DNA from 3 places in the Streptomyces asoensis genome. Region 3 is predicted to be linked to each of the others. Evidence: predicted binding sites of a transcription regulator. Region 3 holds the regulator's gene; each other region holds the start of a gene.
The links. Region 3 encodes HrcA, which represses chaperone genes, less so after heat shock. Its sites were predicted from a motif close to TTNGCACTCNGNNNNNCNGAGTGCNAA; they were not measured.
Positions count from the first base shown of each region.

Region 1: a site for HrcA is predicted at 3,136-3,162, ahead of groES (co-chaperone GroES). Genes of this name have one in related genera too.
Region 2: a site for HrcA is predicted at 5,111-5,137, ahead of groL (chaperonin GroEL). Genes of this name have one in related genera too.

Region 1 covers NZ_CP049838.1:6,052,735-6,059,747, forward strand. The annotation lists gene G9272_RS27250 (THUMP-like domain-containing protein) at 1-820, opposite strand, end outside; gene G9272_RS27255 (polysaccharide deacetylase family protein) at 961-1,950, shown strand; gene G9272_RS27260 (polysaccharide deacetylase family protein) at 1,947-2,771, shown strand; gene groES (co-chaperone GroES) at 3,308-3,616, shown strand; gene groL (chaperonin GroEL) at 3,728-5,353, shown strand; gene G9272_RS27275 (ester cyclase) at 5,459-6,166, opposite strand; gene G9272_RS27280 (SDR family NAD(P)-dependent oxidoreductase) at 6,256-7,013, opposite strand, start outside.
Region 2 covers NZ_CP049838.1:4,677,019-4,684,031, reverse strand. The annotation lists gene G9272_RS20835 (alpha,alpha-trehalose-phosphate synthase (UDP-forming)) at 1-1,254, opposite strand, end outside; gene G9272_RS20830 (glucosyl-3-phosphoglycerate synthase) at 1,372-2,316, opposite strand; SAM riboswitch class I at 2,487-2,652, shown strand; gene thrC (threonine synthase) at 2,671-3,987, shown strand; gene G9272_RS20820 (ubiquitin-like small modifier protein 1) at 3,984-4,259, shown strand; gene G9272_RS20815 (cold-shock protein) at 4,758-4,964, shown strand; gene groL (chaperonin GroEL) at 5,299-6,921, shown strand.
Region 3 covers NZ_CP049838.1:3,546,554-3,553,566, forward strand. The annotation lists gene dnaJ (molecular chaperone DnaJ) at 1-983, opposite strand, end outside; gene hrcA (heat-inducible transcriptional repressor HrcA) at 984-2,000, opposite strand; gene G9272_RS15870 (MBL fold metallo-hydrolase) at 2,160-2,876, shown strand; gene G9272_RS15875 (DUF3097 domain-containing protein) at 2,919-3,722, shown strand; gene hemW (radical SAM family heme chaperone HemW) at 3,950-5,182, opposite strand; gene G9272_RS15885 (Dyp-type peroxidase) at 5,484-6,587, opposite strand; gene G9272_RS15890 (ATP-binding SpoIIE family protein phosphatase) at 6,992-7,013, opposite strand, start outside.

The DNA of each region.
Region 1 (7,013 bases), 2.5 Mb from region 3:
CGGGTTCGTACAGATACCGCCCGACCGGCCGGACGTCCGGGTCGGGCAGCCCGGCGCCGAACAGGGTCCGCGGCCCCGGGAGCAGGGTGGCCCGCACGGCTCCCGGCTCGGTGCCGAACCACAGCACCGCCTCCTTCACGTCCCCGCCGTCCGAGATCCACTCGGCCTCGGCCTCGGCCGGGATCGCCTCGTGCGGGACGCCGGGTGCGATCTTCAGGGCGGCGCGCGGGGCGGCGAGGGCGGCGCCGACCGCCCACGACAGGGGAGGCGAGTACGCCTCGGGATCGAAGATGCGCCCGCGTCCTCCCCTGCGCGCCGGATCGACGAAGACGGCGTCGTAGCCGGCGGTGTCCACCTCGGTGACGTCCGCCTCCCGCACCTCGATCAGCCCGCTCAGTCCCAGCGCGTCGGCGTTCGCACGCGCCACCTCCGCCGTGACCGGGTCCCGGTCCACGGCCAGCACCCGGATCCCGGCCCGGGCGAGCGCGATCGCGTCGCCGCCGATCCCGCAGCACAGGTCGGCGACCGACGTCACGCCGAGCGCCTTCATCCGCTCGGCCCGGTGCCCGGCGACACTCGCCCGCGTCGACTGCTCGACCCCGTTCGGCGTGAAGAACATCCGCTCCGCGTCCTCGGCCCCGAACTTCGCCGCCGCCCGCTGCCGCAGCCGGGCCTGGCCGAGCGCCGCGGACACCAGCTCGGCGGGGTGCTCGCGGCGCAGCCGGGTGGCGACGGCGAGCTCGTCGGCGGGAGCGGTGCCACGCACCAGGTCGAGGAGGGCACGGCCCTCGGCGGTGAGGAGGGGAGCGAGGTCGTTCACCACCTCATTGTCGACCAGCCGCCCGCCGCACAGGTCACCGCCCACCGGCGGCGGTCCCTTTGGGCCAGTCGGTGGATGGTGTGTCTCCGGCGGCGGTGTCGGAGGGGGTTCCGGGGCGGTGACTGCGAGGATCCGGCGCCATGGGACCTGTCGTACAAAATGATGAGAAGCGCGGCTGTTCTCGAGTGCCGCGTCGGCGCGGGCCCGCGCGCGGGCGGGCGGGCGTCCGGAGCCTGATCGCCGTCCTCGCGCTGGCCACCATCGCCTCGGGCTGCGCGGGAGGCGGCGAGGGCGCCGGCCGCCCGGCCCGCCCCGCGCCGGGCCAGCAGCCCGAGAAGGCGGGGCCGCCCCCCGGGGCGGCGCCCGCCCGCGCCCTGCACTCGTACGCCGCGAGGCTCCGCGCCGCGCACCAGGCCCGGGTCGCCGCGGCGAAGCGCTGGGGCCTGAAGAAGGTCCCGTTGACACCCCCGGCGCCGCCCGTGAACAAGCCGGAGATCACCACCCGCAAGGGCTTCGAGGTCGGCGATCACAAGGAACTGGGCCTCCCGCCGGTCTTCACCGCGATCCCGACGAAGGACCGGGTCGTCTTCCTCACCATCGACGACGGCTCCGAGAAGGACCCGGCGTTCCTGCGCATGATGAGCGAGCTGAAGATCCCGTACACCGCCTTCCTCAGCGACTACCTGGTCAAGGACGACTACGGCTACTTCAAGAAGATGCAGGACCGGGGCGTGGGACTGAACAACCACACCCTGCACCACCCCTACCTGCCCGCCCTCTCCTACGCCCGCCAGCAGCGCGAGATCTGTGGCATGCAGGACGTGATCGAGAAGCGCTACGGCAGGCGCCCCACCCTCTTCCGGCCACCTTTCGGCAACTACGACCAGGACACCCTGCGCGCCGCGAAGACCTGCGGCGTGCGCTACGCCCCGCTCTGGGCCGAGGAGGTCTTCGTCGATCACTGGGAGTACCGCGAGTGGGACCAGGACCTCCACCCCGGCGACATCGTCCTGAGCCACTTCCGCGGCCGGGGCGACTGGAAGGGCACGATGCCCGACATGGTCCGCCGGTTCCTGAACAAGGTCACGGCGAAGGGGTACGCGGTGGCACGACTGGAGGACTACCTGTGAGGACACGGGGGCTGCCGGCCGTACTGCTGATCCTGACGACCCTCACGACACTGGCGACCCTGGCGGGCTGCGCCCAGTCCGTCGACCCGATCGAACGGCTCGGCAAGAAGGCCGCCGCCCGGGTCCGCCCGCACGGCCCGGCCGGGCAGGACGCGTACCGCCGCTGGGGCCTGACGGCCCCCCTTGCCCCCGCGCCGCGCCACCCCGCCCGCTCCCTGGCGGGCAGTCCGGGAGCGGCCTTCCCGCCGGTCGTCGACCACGTCCCGACCACCGACGGGGTCGTCTTCCTCACCTACGACGACGGCGCCGAACGCGACCCCCGTTTCGTCGACATGGTCCGCGAACTGCGCCTCCCGGTGAGCATGTTCCTCACGGACAGCGTGGTGGGCCCGGGCTACGCCCACTTCGCCCGTCTCCGGTCCGTCGGCGCGAACATCCAGAACCACACCCTGGACCATCCGGCCCTGCGCGGCCTGCCCTACGCCGGCCAGCGCGCCGAGATCTGCGGCCAGCAGGACAAGCTCCGCTCCCGCTTCGGCCTGCGCCCCCGCCTCTTCCGGCCGCCCTACGGCACCTACGACACCACCACCCGACGCGCCGCCGCCGACTGCGGCATCGCGGCCATCGTCCTCTGGCGCGCCTCGATGGGCCCCACCGACCTCACCTACACCCACGGCCCCCACCGTCTCCACCCCGGCGACATCATCGCCGTGGCCCCGGACGAGTCGACGGGCCCGGGCCTGCGGGAACGCACGACGCGACTGCTCCGGCGAGTACAGGAGCAGGGCCTGACGGTGGGCCGGTTGGAGGACTACGTCTGAGAGTTCTTCCCGGCCCCGGGCAGGTGGCCGCCTTTCGGCCCATCCGGCCGTGGTCTGTCTTTCGGTCCGGTCGGCCTGGCCTGCCTTTCGGTCCGGCCGGCGGGCGTCTGCCTTTCGGTCCGGTCGGCCTGGCCTGCCTTTCGGTCCGGCCGGCGGGCGTCTGCCTTTCGGTCCGGCCGGGGGGGCGGCCTCTCAGGGCCGACCGGGTGTCTGTCTTTCAGCCCGTCCGGCGATTGAGGACGAGGCCCGTCCAGGGCCGAAGCGGGGGCCCGGGGGGGCGGCAGCCCCCCGGTGACGTCCACACCGACACCGGGCGACCAAGGCCACTCACGCCCACTGAAAACCGGCCGACGCGCCGCAGGCATTGGCACTCCGCTTGACCGAGTGCTAATCACAGTCATAGTCTCGGTTCTGGCACTCCCCCCTGGAGAGTGCCAACACGCGACGGGCAGGTCCGGCACCCGCGACGACGGATCCACCTGGTCGCCACCTCAGACAGTTAGCCCCGTGAGATCTCCGAAGGGGGAGGTCGGATCGTGACGACCACCAGCTCCAAGGTTGCCATCAAGCCGCTCGAGGACCGCATTGTGGTCCAGCCGCTCGACGCCGAGCAGACCACCGCCTCTGGCCTGGTCATCCCGGACACCGCGAAGGAGAAGCCCCAGGAGGGCGCAGTCCTCGCGGTGGGCCCGGGTCGCTTCGAGAACGGCGAGCGCCTGCCGCTCGACGTCAAGGTCGGCGACGTAGTCCTGTACAGCAAGTACGGCGGCACCGAGGTGAAGTACAACGGCGAGGAGTACCTCGTCCTCTCGGCTCGCGACGTGCTCGCGATCATCGAGAAGTAATTCACCCAGTTTTGCAGTGAACTGCGCTCCTGGCCCCGCGACTTTGTGAAGCCGGGTGCTGGGGGCGCAGTTCGTTTCTCCCACGCTTTCCGAGAGGGCTGAACCGCTCCCATGGCGAAGATCCTGAAGTTCGACGAGGACGCCCGTCGCGCCCTCGAGCGCGGCGTCAACAAGCTTGCCGACACGGTCAAGGTGACGATCGGCCCCAAGGGCCGCAACGTCGTCATCGACAAGAAGTTCGGCGCCCCCACCATCACCAACGACGGTGTCACGATCGCCCGCGAGGTCGAGCTCGACGACCCGTACGAGAACCTCGGTGCGCAGCTGGTGAAGGAGGTGGCGACCAAGACCAACGACATCGCGGGTGACGGTACGACCACCGCCACCGTGCTCGCCCAGGCGCTGGTGCGCGAGGGTCTGAAGAACGTTGCCGCGGGTGCCTCCCCGGCCGCCCTGAAGAAGGGCATCGACGCCGCCGTCAAGGCCGTGTCCGAGGAGCTCCTCGCGACCGCCCGCCCGATCGACGACAAGGCCGACATCGCCGCCGTCGCCGCGCTGTCCGCCCAGGACCAGCAGGTCGGCGAGCTCATCGCCGAGGCGATGGACAAGGTCGGCAAGGACGGTGTCATCACCGTCGAGGAGTCCAACACCTTCGGTCTGGAGCTGGACTTCACCGAGGGCATGGCCTTCGACAAGGGCTACCTGTCGCCGTACTTCGTGACGGACCAGGAGCGCATGGAGGCCGTCCTCGAGGACCCCTACATCCTCATCAACCAGGGCAAGATCTCCTCGATCGCCGACCTGCTGCCGCTGCTGGAGAAGGTCATCCAGACCAACTCCTCCCGCCCGCTGCTGATCATCGCCGAGGACCTCGAGGGCGAGGCCCTGTCGACCCTGGTCGTGAACAAGATCCGCGGCACCTTCAACGCGGTGGCCGTGAAGGCCCCCGGCTTCGGTGACCGTCGCAAGGCGATGCTCCAGGACCTGGCGGTCCTCACCGGCGCCACCGTCATCTCCGAAGAGGTCGGCCTCAAGCTCGACCAGGTCGGCATCGACGTGCTCGGCTCCGCCCGCCGCGTCACCGTCACCAAGGACGACACCACGGTCGTCGACGGTGCCGGCGACTCCGCCGAGGTCCAGGGCCGGGTCGGCCAGATCAAGGCCGAGATCGAGAACACCGACTCCGACTGGGACCGCGAGAAGCTCCAGGAGCGCCTCGCGAAGCTGGCCGGCGGCGTGTGCGTGATCAAGGTCGGCGCCGCCACCGAGGTGGAGCTGAAGGAGAAGAAGCACCGTCTGGAGGACGCCATCTCCGCGACCCGCGCCGCGGTCGAGGAGGGCATCGTCTCCGGTGGTGGCTCCGCGCTCGTCCACGCCGCCAAGGTGCTGGAGGGTGGCCTCGGCAAGACCGGCGACGAGGCGACCGGTGTCGCCGTCGTCCGCCGCGCCGTAGTCGAGCCGCTGCGCTGGATCGCCGAGAACGCGGGCCTCGAGGGTTACGTCATCACCTCCAAGGTCGCCGAGCTCGACAAGGGCCAGGGCTTCAACGCCGCGACCGGCGAGTACGGCGACCTGGTCAAGGCCGGCGTCATCGACCCGGTCAAGGTCACCCGCTCCGCCCTGGAGAACGCCGCCTCCATCGCCTCCCTCCTCCTGACGACCGAGACCCTCGTCGTCGAGAAGAAGGAAGAGGAAGAGCCGGCCGCCGCGGGCCACGGCCACGGCCACTCCCACTGACGCAGCGCGTCGGTACACCGACCCGGGCCGGTAGGCACTGACCCAGGTCGCGAGCACGGCAGAGGCCCGGCACCCACGAACAAGGGGTGTCGGGCCTCGGCGTCTCTACCGCTCCAGCCCGTCCAGCGCCCCCAGCTGCTCCATCAGCCCCAGCCGGTCGTACTGCCACCAGGCCTCGGCGATCTTTCCGTCCTCCCGGCACCGGAAGACGGTCGTGCCGGTCATGGTGACCCGCTTCCCGGTGGCCGGGATCCCCATGAAGTCGCCCTTGTGGGTGCCGCTCCAGCTCCAGCGGTTGCACACGCGGTCACCCTGCTCGATCTGGTCGTCGAGGGAGAAGGCGAAGTCGAATCCGCCCCGCCACATCTCGACCTCCCGGCGCATGGCGTCCATCCCCATGGTGTCCTGCTCGTTGGCGGGATCGTGGTCGTGATAGTCCTCGGCCAGCAGACCGTCGAGCGGCGGCAGTTCGCCCCGCGTGCCGATCGTCTCGAAGAACCGCCGTGCCGTCCCGGCGTACAACTGCTCGTCCCGTACGACGTCGAGATCCGTGAAGGTCGGCATCTCGTCGCACAGGGCCACCAGCTCCCGGAAGACCTTGTCGGTCTCCGGAAGGTTCGAGTTCCGCATCGCCTCCTCGTACGAAGGGAACTCCACGATCTCGATGAAGTGCGAGGCGTCCGAGCGGTCCTTGCCGACCACCGCGTGCGACGCGGTCCGCTTGCCCCTGGTCTGTTCGACCCAGGTGTCCATCAGCCGGTCCATCTCGTCGAACCGGCTGGTCTTGCAGTCGATGAGCTGTACGAACGTCATGACGCCGCCTCCGGCCCCCCTGGGTCCGGTCCCTGTCACGCCCATTTTCCCACCGGAGCGCCGACGCCACCCGTCCACCGCCGGGCCCTCTACTGCGGCCCGTATTTCCGGCCCGTCCTCGAGCTGATCCCGCCCAGCAGCGAGCGGGGCGTCACCTTCACCAGGCCCATCAGCGCCTTGTAGCGCGGGTCGGGGATCGACAGCGACTTCCCGCGCGCCAGGTCGTGCAGCGCCGCCGCGACCAGCTTGTCCGCGTCCAGCCACATCCAGCCCGGGATGTTGTCCGTGCCCATTCCGGCCCGCTCGTGGAACTCCGTGCGCACGAAGCCCGGGCACAGCGCCATCAGCCGCACCCCGCTGCCCGCCAGGTCCTTGGCCGCGCCCTGGGTGAACTGCACGACCCACGCCTTGGACGCCCCGTACGTCCCGCGCGGCACGAAGGCCGCCACCGAGGCCACGTTGACGACACCCCCGCGCCCGCGCTCGCGCATCGCCGCCGTCGCCGCGGACGTCAGCCGCAGCACCGCCTCGCAGTGCACCTTGAGCATCTTCAGCTCGTCGGCCATGGACACGTCGAGGTAGCGGCCCTTGTTGCCGAAGCCGGCGTTGTTGATCAGCAGGTCGACGGGGTTCTTGCGGTCACCGAGCCGGGCGGCCACCGCCTCGATGCCCTTGTCCGTGGCTAGGTCGGCCGTCAGCACCTCCGCCTCGATGCCGTGCCGGTCGTGCAACTCGGTCGCCTGCTCGCGCAGCCGCTTGATGTCCCGTGCCACGAGGACGAGATCATGCCCGTCCGCCGCCAGTCTGCGCGCGAACGCGGCACCGATGCCCGCGGTCGAACCCGTAA
Region 2 (7,013 bases), 1.1 Mb from region 3:
GTCGTACGGGTTCACCGTGATCGCGTCCTCGCGCAGCTCCCAGTAGGCCCCCGCCTCCCGGGACAGGACCAGCGCGCAGCCCTCGTCGGAGACGACCGGGATCTCCTTGGCGACCAGGTTCATGCCGTCGCGGATCGGGTTCACCAGGGCGACGTCGGCCAGCCGGTAGGCGGCGAGGGAGCGGGCGAAGTCGTCCTTGAGGTTCAGCAGGACCGGGGTCCAGCCGGGCGTGCCGTACCGGGCGTTGATCTCCTCGGCCAGGCGCTGCACCTCGGCCATGTAGTCGCGGTAGACGGCGAGGTCCTGGCGGGAGGGGTAGGCGAAGGCCACGTGGACGACCCGCTCGCGCCACTCCGGGTGGTCGTCGAGCAGCTGCCGGTAGGCCAGGAGCCCGCGCACGATGTTCTTGGACAGCTCGGTGCGGTCGACCCGGACGATCGCCTTGCGGCCCTCGCCGATCTCCGCCCGGAGAGCCGCCATGCGCTCGTCGACGTCCGGCCGGTGCGAGCGCTCGCGCAGGAACTCGGCGTCCGCACCGAGACCGTGCACGCCGATCTGCGTCTTGCCCGGCCCGCCGGCGAACTCCGTACAGCACGCGGTGAACGCGTCCGCCCAGCGCCGGGTGAGGAAGCCCAGGCGGTCCGCGCCGAGCATCCCGTGCAGCAACCGCTCGCGCACGTCCCCCGGCAGCAGCGCGAAGTAGTCCACCGGCGCCCACGGCGTGTGCGAGAAGTGTCCGATGCGCAGGTCCGGGCGCAGCTCACGCAGCATCCCCGGCACCAGACACAGGTGGTAGTCCTGCACGAGGACGGCCGCGCCGTCCGCCGCCTCCTGGGCCAGCGCCTCCGCGAACGCCCGGTTGTAGGTCTCGTACGACGCCCACTGACGGCGGAACTCCGCGTCGAAGGTGGGCTCCAGCGGCGTCTGGTAGAGCAGGTGGTGGACGAACCACAGCACGGAGTTGGCGATGCCGTTGTAGGCGTCCTCGTGCACGTCGGCCGGGACGGCCAGCATGCGCACGCCCTCCTCGCCGACCCCGCGCCGGACCGCCTCCCGGTCGCCGTCGGAGAGCGCCGAGCACACCCAGAGGGCACCCGTGTCGGGCCCGATGGCCGACAGGCCGGAGACCAGCCCGCCGCCGCCGCGTTTCGCGTGCAGCGTGCCGTCCTCGCGCACCTCGTAGGAGACCGGGCCGCGGTTGGACGCGACCAGCACCTCGGCGGCCCGAGCGGGAGTGTCGTGCGTGGAAGCCATACGCCTCAACCTAGCCCGGTCGGGAAACGCTCAAACGTACGGTCGCGCTGTGTGGACGGGCCGTATCCGGCCGTGTCGCCGCTGTCGGCGACATGCCGTATACGGCCCGTCCGACGGTCACGCGACCTTGCGGGTCGCGTACTCCGCGATCTCCGCCATGGGCGGCCGTTCCTCGGTGTCCACGGAGTAGGTGCGCGGCTCGAAGCCGTCCGTGCTCCGTTCGAACTGGGTGAGGGACGGGCGGATCAGGTGCCCGCGGGCCAGCCGGAGCTGGGCGGTGCGGTAGATGGCCGCCGCCATCCGGCCCAGCGCCTGCCCGTCCTGATGACGGTGCTTGCGCACGCCGATGTCGACCTGGGCGAGGGCGTCCAGGCCCACCAGGTGCAGGGCGTCGACCAGCATGCCCAGCTCCACGCCGTAGCCGACGGGGAACGGCAGCTGCTCCAGCAGACTGCGTCGGGCCGCGTACTCGCCGCCGAGCGGTTGCACGAACCCGGCCAGCTGCGGCCAGTGCATGTTGAGCAGCGGACGGGCCATGAGCTCGGTGACCCTTCCGCCCTGGCCGGCCGCGCCGCCCAGCGGACGGTCGTACATGCCCTTGACCAGATCCACCCCGGGGTCGGTGAGCAGTGGGCCGACGATCCCCGAGACGAAGTCGGAGGAGAACTCCCTCAGATCGGCGTCGATGAAACAGACGATGTCCCCGGTGGTGACCAGCAGGGAGCGCCACAGGACCTCGCCCTTGCCGGGCACGGCCGGTATCCGCGGCAGGATGTCGTCCCGGTGGACGACCCGCGCGCCGGCCGCCGCGGCCACCTCGGACGTGCGGTCGGTCGATCCCGAGTCGACGACCACGATCTCGTCGACGAGCGGGACCTGGTGCATGAGGTCGTGACGGATGATCGCGACGATGTCACCGACCGTCTCCTCCTCGTTCAGCGCGGGCAGGACGACGGACACCGACTGGTTCGTGGCGCGCTTCGCGGCCAGGATCCGGTGGAGCGGACGATCGGTCGCGGACCAGGAGCGGGTGGCCAGCCAGCGCTCAGTTTCTTGAAGCACAGTCTGCGGCTCCTCACTGTCGTGATCACACCGGGTGCACAGGAGGTGACCGTGTGATCCATCTCGCGGTTCGGACGACTATCTCAACTGTCCTGGCCTTCGGTTACAGTCTTGAACAACGCGGATGACCATCGCATGTCCGAGGTCTCCCCCCGTTCACAACTTCATACCGCTCATCCAGAGGGGCAGAGGGATACGGCCCGATGAAGCCCCGGCAACCCTCCAGCCGGTCTCGTAACGATCACTGATCCATGTGGTGATCGCTCCGCGAGGCTCCCGGCTCGGGAAGGTGCCAAATCCGTCTCACGGCGAGATGCGTCGTGAGGAAGATGAGGAGAAAGGGCCTCGCCTCACATGGCTGCGCAGACTGTTGCAAGCACCACTGATGCAAGCACCACCGACTCTACGACGTCCTCTGCTGTCGATCTCGGTCCGGCCGCGGCGTTGACCTGCCGCGAGTGCGGCCACCGTGTGCCCCTCGGCCCGGTCTTCGCCTGCGAGGAGTGTTTCGGCCCGCTCGAGATCGCCTACGACTTCTCCTCCTACGACACCGAGGAGCTCCGCAAGCGCATCGAGGCGGGCCCCGCGAACATCTGGCGCTACGCGCCGCTGCTGCCCGTCCCCGCGGACGTGGCCGACAAGCCCAACATCAACCCCGGTTGGACCAAGCTCGTCCAGGCCGACAACCTCGCCCGTGAACTGGGCGTCGACGCCGGCAAGCTCTTCGTCAAGGACGACTCCGGCAACCCGACGCACTCCTTCAAGGACCGGGTCGTCGCCCAGGCCATCGAGGCCGCCCGCGCGTTCGGCTTCACCACTCTCTCCTGCTCCTCCACGGGCAACCTGGCCGGTGCCGTCGGCGCCGCCGCCGCCCGGGCGGGCTTCCGGTCCTGCGTGTTCATCCCGCACGACCTGGAGCAGGGCAAGGTCGTCATGGCCGCGATCTACGGCGGCGAGCTCGTCGGTATCGAGGGCAACTACGACGACGTCAACCGCTTCTGCTCCGAGCTCATCGGCGACTCGGCGGGCGAGGGCTGGGGCTTCGTCAACGTCAACCTGCGGCCGTACTACGCCGAGGGCTCCAAGACGCTGGCGTACGAGATCTGCGAGCAGCTCGGCTGGCGGCTGCCGGACCAGCTGGTCGTGCCGATCGCCTCCGGCTCCCAGCTGACGAAGATCGACAAGGGTCTCCAGGAGCTGATCAAGCTCGGGCTGGTCGAGGACAAGCCGTACAAGATCTTCGGCGCGCAGGCCGAGGGCTGCTCCCCGGTGTCCGTGGCCTACAAGGCCGGGCACGACGTGGTCCGCCCCCAGAAGCCGAACACCATCGCCAAGTCGCTGGCCATCGGCAACCCGGCGGACGGTCCGTACGTCCTCGACATCGCGCGGCGCACCGGCGGCGCGGTGGAGGACGTGAACGACGAGCAGGTCGTCGACGCGATCAAGCTGCTGGCGCGGACCGAGGGCATCTTCGCGGAGACCGCCGGTGGTGTGACGGTGGGTGTGACGCGCAAGCTGATCGAGAACGGTCTGCTCGACCCGACCAAGACGACCGTCGTCCTCAACACGGGCGACGGACTGAAGACCCTGGACGCGGTGGCCGGCACCGGGCTGACCGCGACCATCCGCCCGAACCTCGACTCCTTCCGAGAGGCTGGCCTCGCGTCATGAGCGTCAACGTCCGTATCCCCACCATCCTGCGCACCTACACCGGCGGCCAGGCCGAGGTGAAGGCCGAGGGGGCGACCCTCGGTGAGGTCATCGCCGACCTGGAGAAGAACCACACGGGCATCGCCGCCCGGGTCCTGGACGACCAGGGCAAGCTGCGCCGGTTCGTCAACGTGTACGTGAACGACGACGACGTCCGCTTCGAGCAGGGTCTGGAGACGGCGACCCCGGACGGCGCCGGCGTCTCGATCATCCCGGCCGTCGCCGGCGGCTGAACGGTCGCTGGACGGTCGCTGGACGGTGGTGGGAGCGATGACTGACCGTCGTTCAGTACCCATCGGTAGTAACCGTCGGTAACAGTGATTACCGAGTGTTCATCGAATTGCCCTCTCCGCGATAGAAGCGGAGGGGGCAATTCAGTGTGGTTGAGCGCGGTACAGTTGGGGAACCCGGTCCGGATCACCGGATCCGGAGCCTTTGATTTCTGCCCCTGGCCCGATAAGAAGTGGCCAAAGTGCGCGCCGCTTTCGTGGCTTTTGTGGCCTTTGTGGGGCCCGACTTGCCCTCAATTCGGGCGAATTCTCGCCACATTCCGGATCCCATGCGTCCGGAATTCTCGTCCGACTGACCTGTTGCAGACGGCAGTTGGACAGATACATTCAGCCGCGGTCGACGCGTTCCGGCGCACGCCCCCAAGCCAACCGGGGGGTGAGGTCTGACCCGGATTCGCGAAGTGCGGATCTGTGCAAGGGCCAGTAATAGGGGAGTTAGGCATGGCTCAGGGCACCGTCAAATGGTTCAACGCGGAGAAGGGGTACGGCTTCATCGCGGTCGACGGTGGTGCGGATGTTTTCGTCCACTACAGCGCGATTCAGATGGACGGCTACCGCACCCTGGAAGAGGGTCAGCGGGTCGATTTCGAGATCTCGCAGGGTCAGAAGGGGCCGCAGGCGGACATGGTCCGTCTCGCGACCGGCTGAAGCGCGCGCCGACTGAAAGCGTCGTTCTTCTGTACATCTGTCGAAGGGCTCGCACCCCCACGGGGTGCGAGCCCTTCGGCCTGTCCGGGGGCGTCGGCGAGACGTCCCTGAGAGGTGTCCGGAAGGGCACGGGTCCGGTGGAGGCGCTTGCACTCTCCTGGGTCGAGTGCTAATCATTGGCGTTAGCACTCTGAAGGTGAGAGTGACAACGAGGACCGGGTCGGTGAGGCCCGCAGGCCAGGTGGGGCAAGGAACCACGAGGCCGGCGAGCCGTCCGTCGCGGGCGCCAGCGCGGTCCGGAGCAATCCACCCCAGTCCGGGAGGACCACTTCACATGGCCAAGATCATCGCGTTCGACGAGGAGGCACGGCGCGGCCTCGAGCGCGGCATGAACCAGCTCGCGGACGCCGTGAAGGTGACGCTCGGCCCCAAGGGCCGCAACGTCGTCCTCGAGAAGAAGTGGGGCGCACCCACGATCACCAACGATGGTGTTTCCATCGCCAAGGAGATCGAGCTCGAGGACCCGTACGAGAAGATCGGCGCCGAGCTGGTCAAGGAAGTCGCCAAGAAGACGGACGACGTCGCCGGTGACGGTACGACCACCGCGACCGTCCTCGCCCAGGCCCTGGTCAAGGAAGGCCTGCGCAACGTAGCCGCCGGCGCCAACCCGATGGCCCTCAAGCGCGGTATCGAGAAGGCCGTCGAGGCCGTCTCCGGTGCCCTGCTCGAGCAGGCCAAGGATGTCGAGACCAAGGAGCAGATCGCTTCCACGGCCTCCATCTCCGCCGCCGACACCCAGATCGGCGAGCTCATCGCCGAGGCGATGGACAAGGTCGGCAAGGAAGGCGTCATCACCGTCGAGGAGTCCCAGACCTTCGGTCTGGAGCTGGAGCTCACCGAGGGTATGCGCTTCGACAAGGGCTACATCTCGGCGTACTTCGCCACCGACATGGAGCGTATGGAGGCCGTCCTCGACGACCCGTACATCCTGATCGCGAACTCCAAGATCGCCAACGTCAAGGACCTGCTCCCGCTCCTCGAGAAGGTCATGCAGGGCGGCAAGCCGCTGCTGATCATCGCCGAGGACGTCGAGGGCGAGGCTCTGTCGACGCTGGTCGTCAACAAGATCCGCGGGACCTTCAAGTCCGTCGCGGTCAAGGCCCCGGGCTTCGGTGACCGCCGCAAGGCGATGCTGAACGACATCGCCATCCTCACCGGTGGCGAGGTCATCTCCGAGGAGGTCGGTCTCAAGCTCGAGAACACCTCCATCGACCTGCTCGGCAAGGCCCGCAAGGTCGTCATCACCAAGGACGAGACCACCATCGTCGACGGTGCCGGCTCCTCGGACCAGGTCGCCGGTCGGGTCAACCAGATCCGCGCCGAGATCGAGAACAGCGACTCGGACTACGACCGCGAGAAGCTTCAGGAGCGCCTGGCGAAGCTCGCCGGCGGTGTCGCGGTCATCAAGGCCGGTGCCGCCACCGAGGTGGAGCTCAAGGAGCGCAAGCACCGCATCGAGGACGCCGTCCGCAACGCGAAGGCCGCCGTCGAGGAGGGCATCGTCGCCGGTGGTGGCGTTGCGCTCATCCAGGCTTCCGCCGTCTTCGAGAAGCTGGAGCTCGAGGGTGACGAGGCGACCGGCGCCAACGCCGTGCGCATCGCGCTCGAGGCCCCGCTCAAGCAGATCGCCGTCAACGGTGGTCTCGAGGGTGGAGTCGTCGTCGAGAAGGTCCGCAACCTGCCCATCGGTCACGGCCTGAACGCCGCGACCGGCGAGTACGTCGACATGATCGCCGAAGGCATCATCGACCCGGCGAAGGTCACGCGCTCTGCTCTTCAGAACGCCGCCTCCATCGCCGCGCTGTTCCTCACCACCGAGGCCGTCATCGCCGACAAGCCGGAGAAGGCGTCCGCGCCGGCCGGCGGCGGCATGCCGGGCGGTGACATGGACTTCTGATCGACCTCACGGTTGATCGCCTGTCCTGCACACCGAGGGCGGTACTTCCCGGAAACGGGGGGTGCCGCCTTCGGGCGTTTTCGGGGTGCGCT
Region 3 (7,013 bases):
ACATGCACGATGAGGTCACCACGCCCCCCGCCCCGCAGATGCGTGACACCCCGGCCGTGCAACGGGATCGACTGGCCGGACTGGGTACCGGGCCGGATGTCGACCTCCTCCAGCCCGTCCAGCGTCTCCAGCGGCACCTTGGTGCCGAGCGCCGCCGCCGTCATCGGCAGCGTCACCGTGCAGTGCAGGTCGTCGCCGCGCCGCTGGAACTGCGCGTGCGGCAGCTCGTGGATCTCGACGTACAGGTCACCGGCGGGGCCGCCGCCGGGGCCGACCTCGCCCTCGCCCGCGAGCTGGATCCGGGTGCCGTTGTCGACACCGGCCGGGATCTTCACCGTCAGGGTGCGGCGCGAGCGCACGCGCCCGTCGCCCGCGCACTCCGGGCACGGGGTCGGCACGACGGTGCCGAAGCCCTGGCACTGCGGACACGGCCGCGAGGTCATGACCTGCCCGAGGAAGGACCGCGTCACCTGCGACACCTCGCCGCGGCCGCGGCACATGTCACACGTCTGCGCGCTGGTGCCGGGGGCCGCGCCCTCGCCACTGCACGTCGTGCAGACGATCGCCGTGTCGACCTGGAGGTCCTTGGTCGTGCCGAAGGCCGCCTCCTCGAGGTCGATCTCCAGCCGGATCATCGCGTCCTGGCCGCGCCGGGTGCGCGAGCGCGGACCGCGCTGCGACGCCGTACCGAAGAACGCGTCCATGATGTCCGAGAAGTTCCCGAAGCCGCCCGCGCCGAAGCCGCCCGCGCCTCCGCCGCCCGACTGCGACAGCGGGTCGCCGCCGAGGTCGTAGACCTGCTTCTTCTGCGGGTCCGACAACACCTCGTAGGCGGCGTTGATCTCCTTGAACCGTTCCTGGGTCTTCGGGTCCGGGTTGACGTCCGGGTGCAGCTCGCGCGCGAGCCGCCGGAAGGCCTTCTTGATCTCTTCCTGCGACGCATCACGGCGCACGCCGAGAACGGCGTAGTAGTCCGTGGCCACTTACGACTCCGCCAGGATCTGTCCGACGTACCGTGCCACCGCTCGTACCGCTCCCATCGTTCCCGGGTAATCCATGCGGGTCGGTCCGACCACGCCCAGCTTGGCGACTGCCTCGCCGCCCGAACCGTAGCCGACCGACACCACCGAAGTGGAGTTGAGTCCCTCATAGGCGTTCTCGTGACCGATGCGTACGGTCATGCCCGAATCCCCCGCCTCGCCAAGGAGCTTGAGGAGCACGACCTGCTCCTCCAGTGCCTCCAGGACGGGCCGGATGGTGAGGGGAAAGTCATGTCCGAAGCGGGTGAGATTGGCGGTACCGCCGATCATCAGCCGCTCCTCGTTCTCCTCGACGAGCGTCTCCAGCAGAGTGGAGAGCACCGTCGTGACCGTGCCGCGGTCCTCGGTCTCGAAAGCATCCGGCAGATCCTCCACCAGATGCGGCACGTCCGCGAACCGACGGCCCGCGACCCGGCTGTTGAGCCGCGCGCGTAGATCCGCCAGCGAGGCCTCCCCGAAGGGTGCCGGGCAGTCCACCATCCGCTGCTCGACCCGCCCGGTGTCCGTGATCAGCACGAGCATCAGGCGTGCGGGCGCGAGCGAGAGAAGCTCCACGTGCCGCACGGTCGAGCGGGTCAGCGAGGGGTACTGCACCACGGCGACCTGCCGGGTGAGCTGCGCGAGCAGCCGTACGGTCCTGGCCACGACGTCGTCGAGGTCGACGGCGCCGTCGAGGAAGTTCTGGATGGCCCGCCGCTCGGGACCGGTCATCGGCTTGACGCCGGCCAGCTTGTCGACGAACAGCCGGTAGCCCTTGTCCGTGGGGATCCGCCCCGCACTGGTGTGCGGCTGGGCGATGTACCCCTCGTCCTCCAGGGCGGCCATGTCGTTGCGGACCGTCGCCGGGGACACGCCGAGGCTGTGCCGCTCGGTGAGCGCCTTCGACCCCACGGGTTCCTCGGTGCCGACGTAGTCCTGGACGATGGCGCGCAGCACCTGGAGCCTGCGTTCACTCAGCATCGCGCGCACACCTCCAGCAGTCGTCCCCAGTCCCCTGGGCGCCTCGTCTGGCACTCTTCACATCCGAGTGCCAGCGTTCCCCGGCCCAGTGTACGGCTGTGGGGTACACCCGGGGCAAGGTCGGCCCCCGGCTCAGCGTCGTAGGGCTAGCGTCGCGGTATGACGGTGACTTGGGAAGAGCTCGGGTGGGAGCGGGTCGCGGCCGGGGTGGGACGCGTACGGCTGCCGGGCTGGGACTGCACGGCGGGGCTGGTCGTCGGGACGGGCGCGGTACTGATGATCGACGCGGGGTCGAGCCTGGCCGAGGGGGTGCGGCTGCGGACGTGGGCCGAGGAACTCACCGGCTCGCGTGTGACCCATCTCGCGCTCACCCACCCCCACTTCGACCATGTGTTCGGGGCGGCGGCGTTCGCGGGCGCGGAGGTCTTCGGGGCGGTGGGCGTGGACACCGTGCCGGCCGAGGAACTGCGGGCGGACGCGGTGCGCAACGGTCTCGACGGGACGGCGGCGACGGAGGCCGCGGACACGCTCGTCCGGCCCCGGCACCTCGTCTCCGGTGAGTGGACCCTCGACCTGGGCGGCGGCCGGCAGGTCCTGCTGGCGAACGTCGGCCCCGCTCACACCGCCCACGACCTGGCGGTCCTGGTCCCCGGCAGGCCCGAGACGGTGTTCTGCGGCGACCTCGTCGAGGAGTCCGGCGAGCCGCAGGCCGGCCCCGACGCCGTACCGTCCCACTGGCCCGCCGCCCTCGACCGCCTCCTCGAACTCGGCGGCGAGGACGCGCTGTACGTGCCCGGTCACGGGGCGGTGGTGGACGCGGCGTTCGTCCGGGCGCAACGGGACGCGCTGGCGGCCCGTTTCGGCGTGTCGCGCTGATCGTGTGTCCCTCGGCCCGGCGCTTCTCCTATCGTCATGCGAATGCGCCAGTACTCCGCCGACCTGACCCCTCCCTGGAAGCGGCCGAAACCGGTCCCCGAGGTCCCGGCGGAGGCCGGGCTGGTGGTGGAGGAGCCCGGCACCGGGTTCTGCGGGGCGGTGATCCGCTGCGAGGCGGGCACGGTGACCCTGGAGGACCGCTACGGCAAGCACCGCGTGTTCCCGCTGGAGCCGCGCGGCTTCCTGCTGGAGGGCAGGGTCGTGACCCTCGTACGGCCTGCGTCCGGCGGTCCCGTACGTCCCACCCGTACCGCCTCCGGTTCGGTCGCCGTCCCCGGGGCGCGCGCGCGTGTGGCCCGCGCCGGCCGCATCTACGTCGAGGGCCGGCACGACGCCGAGCTGGTCGAGAAGGTGTGGGGCGACGATCTGCGCGTCGAGGGCGTGGTCGTGGAGTACCTGGAGGGCGTGGACGGCCTGCCGGCGATCGTCGCCGAGTTCGCGCCGGGACCCGACGCGAAGCTGGGCGTCCTGGTGGACCACCTCGTCCCCGGCACGAAGGAGTGGCGCATCGCCCGGTCGGTCACGAGCGAGCACGCCCTGGTCGTCGGCCACCCGTACATCGACATCTGGGAGGCCGTGAAGCCGTCGTCCGTCGGGATCGAGGCCTGGCCCCGGGTACCGCACGGCCAGGACTGGAAGACGGGCGTGTGCCGGGCCCTGGGCTGGCCGGAGAACACCGGGGCGGTCTGGCAGGCGATCCTGAAGCGGGTGGGCTCCTACAAGGACCTCGAACCGGAGCTGCTGGGGCGGGTCGAGGAACTGATCGACTTCGTGACGACGCCCTGAGTCGCGAGGCTCGGGGGTCGGGGCTCGGGGCAGCCGGAGCAACCGGGGCTCGGGGGGCAGCCGGACCAGCCGGGGCTCGGGGGCAGCCGGGGCTCAGGGGCAGCCGGAGCAACCGGGGCTCGGGGGGCAGCCGGAGCAACCGGGGCTCGGGGGGCAGCCGGAGCAACCGGGGCTCGGGGGGCAGCCGGACCAGCCGGGGCTCGGGGGGCAGCCGGACCAGCCGGGGCTCAGTCCACCAGGTCCCGCACCACCGCGTCCGCCAGCAGCCGCCCGCGCAGGGTGAGCACGGCACGCCCCTCGTCGTAGGGGCCGCGGTCGAGCAGGCCGTCCGCCAGGGCCCGCCGCGACGCCGCGAGCCCCTCCGGTCGCAGCAGGTCCAGCGGTACGCCCTCCCGCAGCCGCAGCTCCAGCAGGATCCGCTCCACCCGGCGGTCCTCGGCCGGCAGCAGCTCGCGTCCGGCCCCCGGCGACCGTCCGGCCGCCAGCGCCGCCGCGTACGCCCCGGGGTGCTTCACGTTCCACCAGCGGACGCCGCCCACGTGCGAGTGCGCTCCCGGGCCCGCGCCCCACCAGTCGGCGCCACGCCAGTACAGCTCGTTGTGCAGGCAGCGGGCCGCCTCGGAGGTGGCCCAGTTGGACACCTCGTACCACTCGTAGCCCGCCGCGGCGAGCGTCTCCTCGGCGATCAGGTACCGGTCGGCGTGGACGTCGTCGTCGGTCATCGGGACCTCGCCCCGGCGGATCCGGCGGGCGAGCTGGGTGCCCTCCTCGACGATCAGGGCGTACGCCGAGACGTGATCGGGGCCGGCGCCCAGGGCCGCGTCCAGCGAGGCCCGCCAGTCTTCGTCCGACTCGCCCGGGGTGCCGTAGATCAGGTCCAGGTTGACGTGGTCGAAGCCCGCCGCCCGGGCCTCCGCCACGCAGCGCTCGGGCCGGCCGGGGGTGTGCGTGCGGTCGAGCACCTTCAGCACGTGCTGCCTGGCGCTCTGCATGCCGAAGGAGATCCGGTTGAAGCCGCCCTCGCGGAGGGTGGTCAGGTAGGCGGGGTCGACGGACTCCGGGTTCGCCTCGGTCGTCACCTCCGCGTCCGCCGCCAGCCCGAACTCGTCACGGATCGCGCCCAGCATCCGTACCAGGTCGGAGGCGGCCAGCAGGGTCGGCGTGCCGCCGCCGACGAAGACCGTGCGGACCTCGCGCAGGTCGTCGCCGAGGACCTTGCGGGCCAGCCGGACCTCGTCGATCAGGGTGTCGGCGTAGTTGTCGCGGGAGGCGAGCACTCCGCCGGTGCCGCGCAGCTCGGTGGCGGTGTAGGTGTTGAAGTCGCAGTAGCCGCAGCGGGTCGCGCAGTACGGGACGTGCAGATAGAACCCGAGGGGGCGGTCGGCGGCGCCGGCGAGCGCGTGCGGGGGGAGCGCGCCGTCGTCGGGGACCGGCTCACCGTCGGGAAGTGCGGAAGGCATGTCGTCCATTGTCCCGCACGCCCGACCCCACCCCGGATGCCCGCCAACCCGCCCCCACCCACCGGCCCGGTACGGGGTGCCGACTGCCGGGCGGGCGCCGGGACGCCAGGCAGGCACCGGATACCAGGCGGGCGCCGGATACCAGGCAGGCACCGGACGCCAGGCAGGCACCGGATACCGGGCAGGCGCCGGACGCCAGGCAGGCACCGGATACCGGGCCGGGCCGGGGCCCGACGCCAGGCCGATGCCCGACGCCAGGCCGGGGCCCGACGCCAGGCCGGGGCCGGACGCCGCGGGGCGCTCAGCCCAGCAGCTCCGCGCCCAGCGGTCGTCCCGCTCGCGCGCCCGGCAGGATGTATGCCATCGCCGAGCCCCGGGCCTCGGCGAATCCGCTCAGCTCGTCCTGCGCCGCCATCCGGCGCTGCACCCGTGCGAAGAGCGTGGGGTCCCGCATGAACGCGAGGAACAGCATGCCCTGGTCGCTGGGGCCGTCGGCGTAGGAGTAACCGCGGCGCAGCATCCGGGCCCCCGCGTCGAGGCGGGGACTGACGGCCCGGACGTGGGAGCGCGGCGGGGCGGCGTCCTCAGGGCCTCCGGCCGACGGACCGGCCGACGGACCGGCGTCCAGCGGGCCGCCGGTCGAGCGGTCGCGGCCGATGATCTCCTCCTGGCGGTGGACGGCGAGCCGCGCGAAGTCCTCGAGGCGCAGGTGGACTCGTCGTACGACGAGGTAGGTGGCGTTGCCCGACCACACCCAGCGTTCGCACTCCTCGGGGGTCGGGTTGGCGGGCCCGTCCTGGAAGCCGAGCAGATTGCGCGGGGTGGTGCCGCCGTCGGGGGACGGAGGCAGGAACCCGTCCTGCCGCCAGCGCGGGTACAGGGTCTCCCCGGCCAGCCGGGTCAGGGTCGCGGCGATCGCCTCGGTGGCGTCCGCGGTGTCGGCGCAGAGCTGCACCAGCAGATCGCCGCCGCAGCGGTCGGGGTCGAGGCGGTCACCGGTGAAGGCGGGCAGGTCACGCAGGGCGGCCGGGGCCCGCAGACCGAGGCGCGCGGGGAGGGCGGGGCCGATACCGACGGTGACGGTGAGGCGGGCGGCGCGCGAGCTGTCCGACTCCAGCGTCTCGGCGAGGGCGTGCGTCCACGCCCCGAGCACTGCCTTCAGCGCACGCCCGCCCGCCGCGCCGCGCAGGGCGGGGTCGAGGTCGTACGCCAGGAGCAGCGCCGTGGCCTGCCGCGGGGTCGTCACCCCGGCCTGGCGCAGGCCGTGGAAGCCGGGCCCGCGGGCGTCCTCGGGCGGATCGGCGCCACGGGTACAGGCGGTCACGGTCAGCCCCAGCCCCGCGCCGGCGATCAGGACGCGTCGGCGGGTGGGCGTTTCAGATGCGGCATTCGTCGCCTTCGGCACGAACCGGACCATACATCCGCAGACCCGACCACCTGGTTTCCCCCGCCCCACCCGACACCGCCGGCCCTCTCCCGGCCGCCCACCGCGATCGCCCGGCCACCGCCACCGCCGTACAGGCCCGCCGCCATCGCCGCCGTACCCGGCTCCGGCCCCGCCACCACACCGCCCCGCCCGCCACACCCGGCCCCGCCGCCATCGCCGCCGTACCCGCCATACCCGGCCCCGCCGCCATCGCCGCCGTACCCGGCCCCGGCCCCGCCACCACACCGCCCCGCCCGCCGTACCCGGCCCCGCCGCCATCGCCGCCGCGCCCGGCTCCGGCCTCGCCACCACACCGTCCCGCCCGCCACACCCGGCCCGCCACCACTGCCGTACCCGGCCCCGCGGACTGGCACGAGCGGCGGCTACTCCGCCTGAAGCACCAGC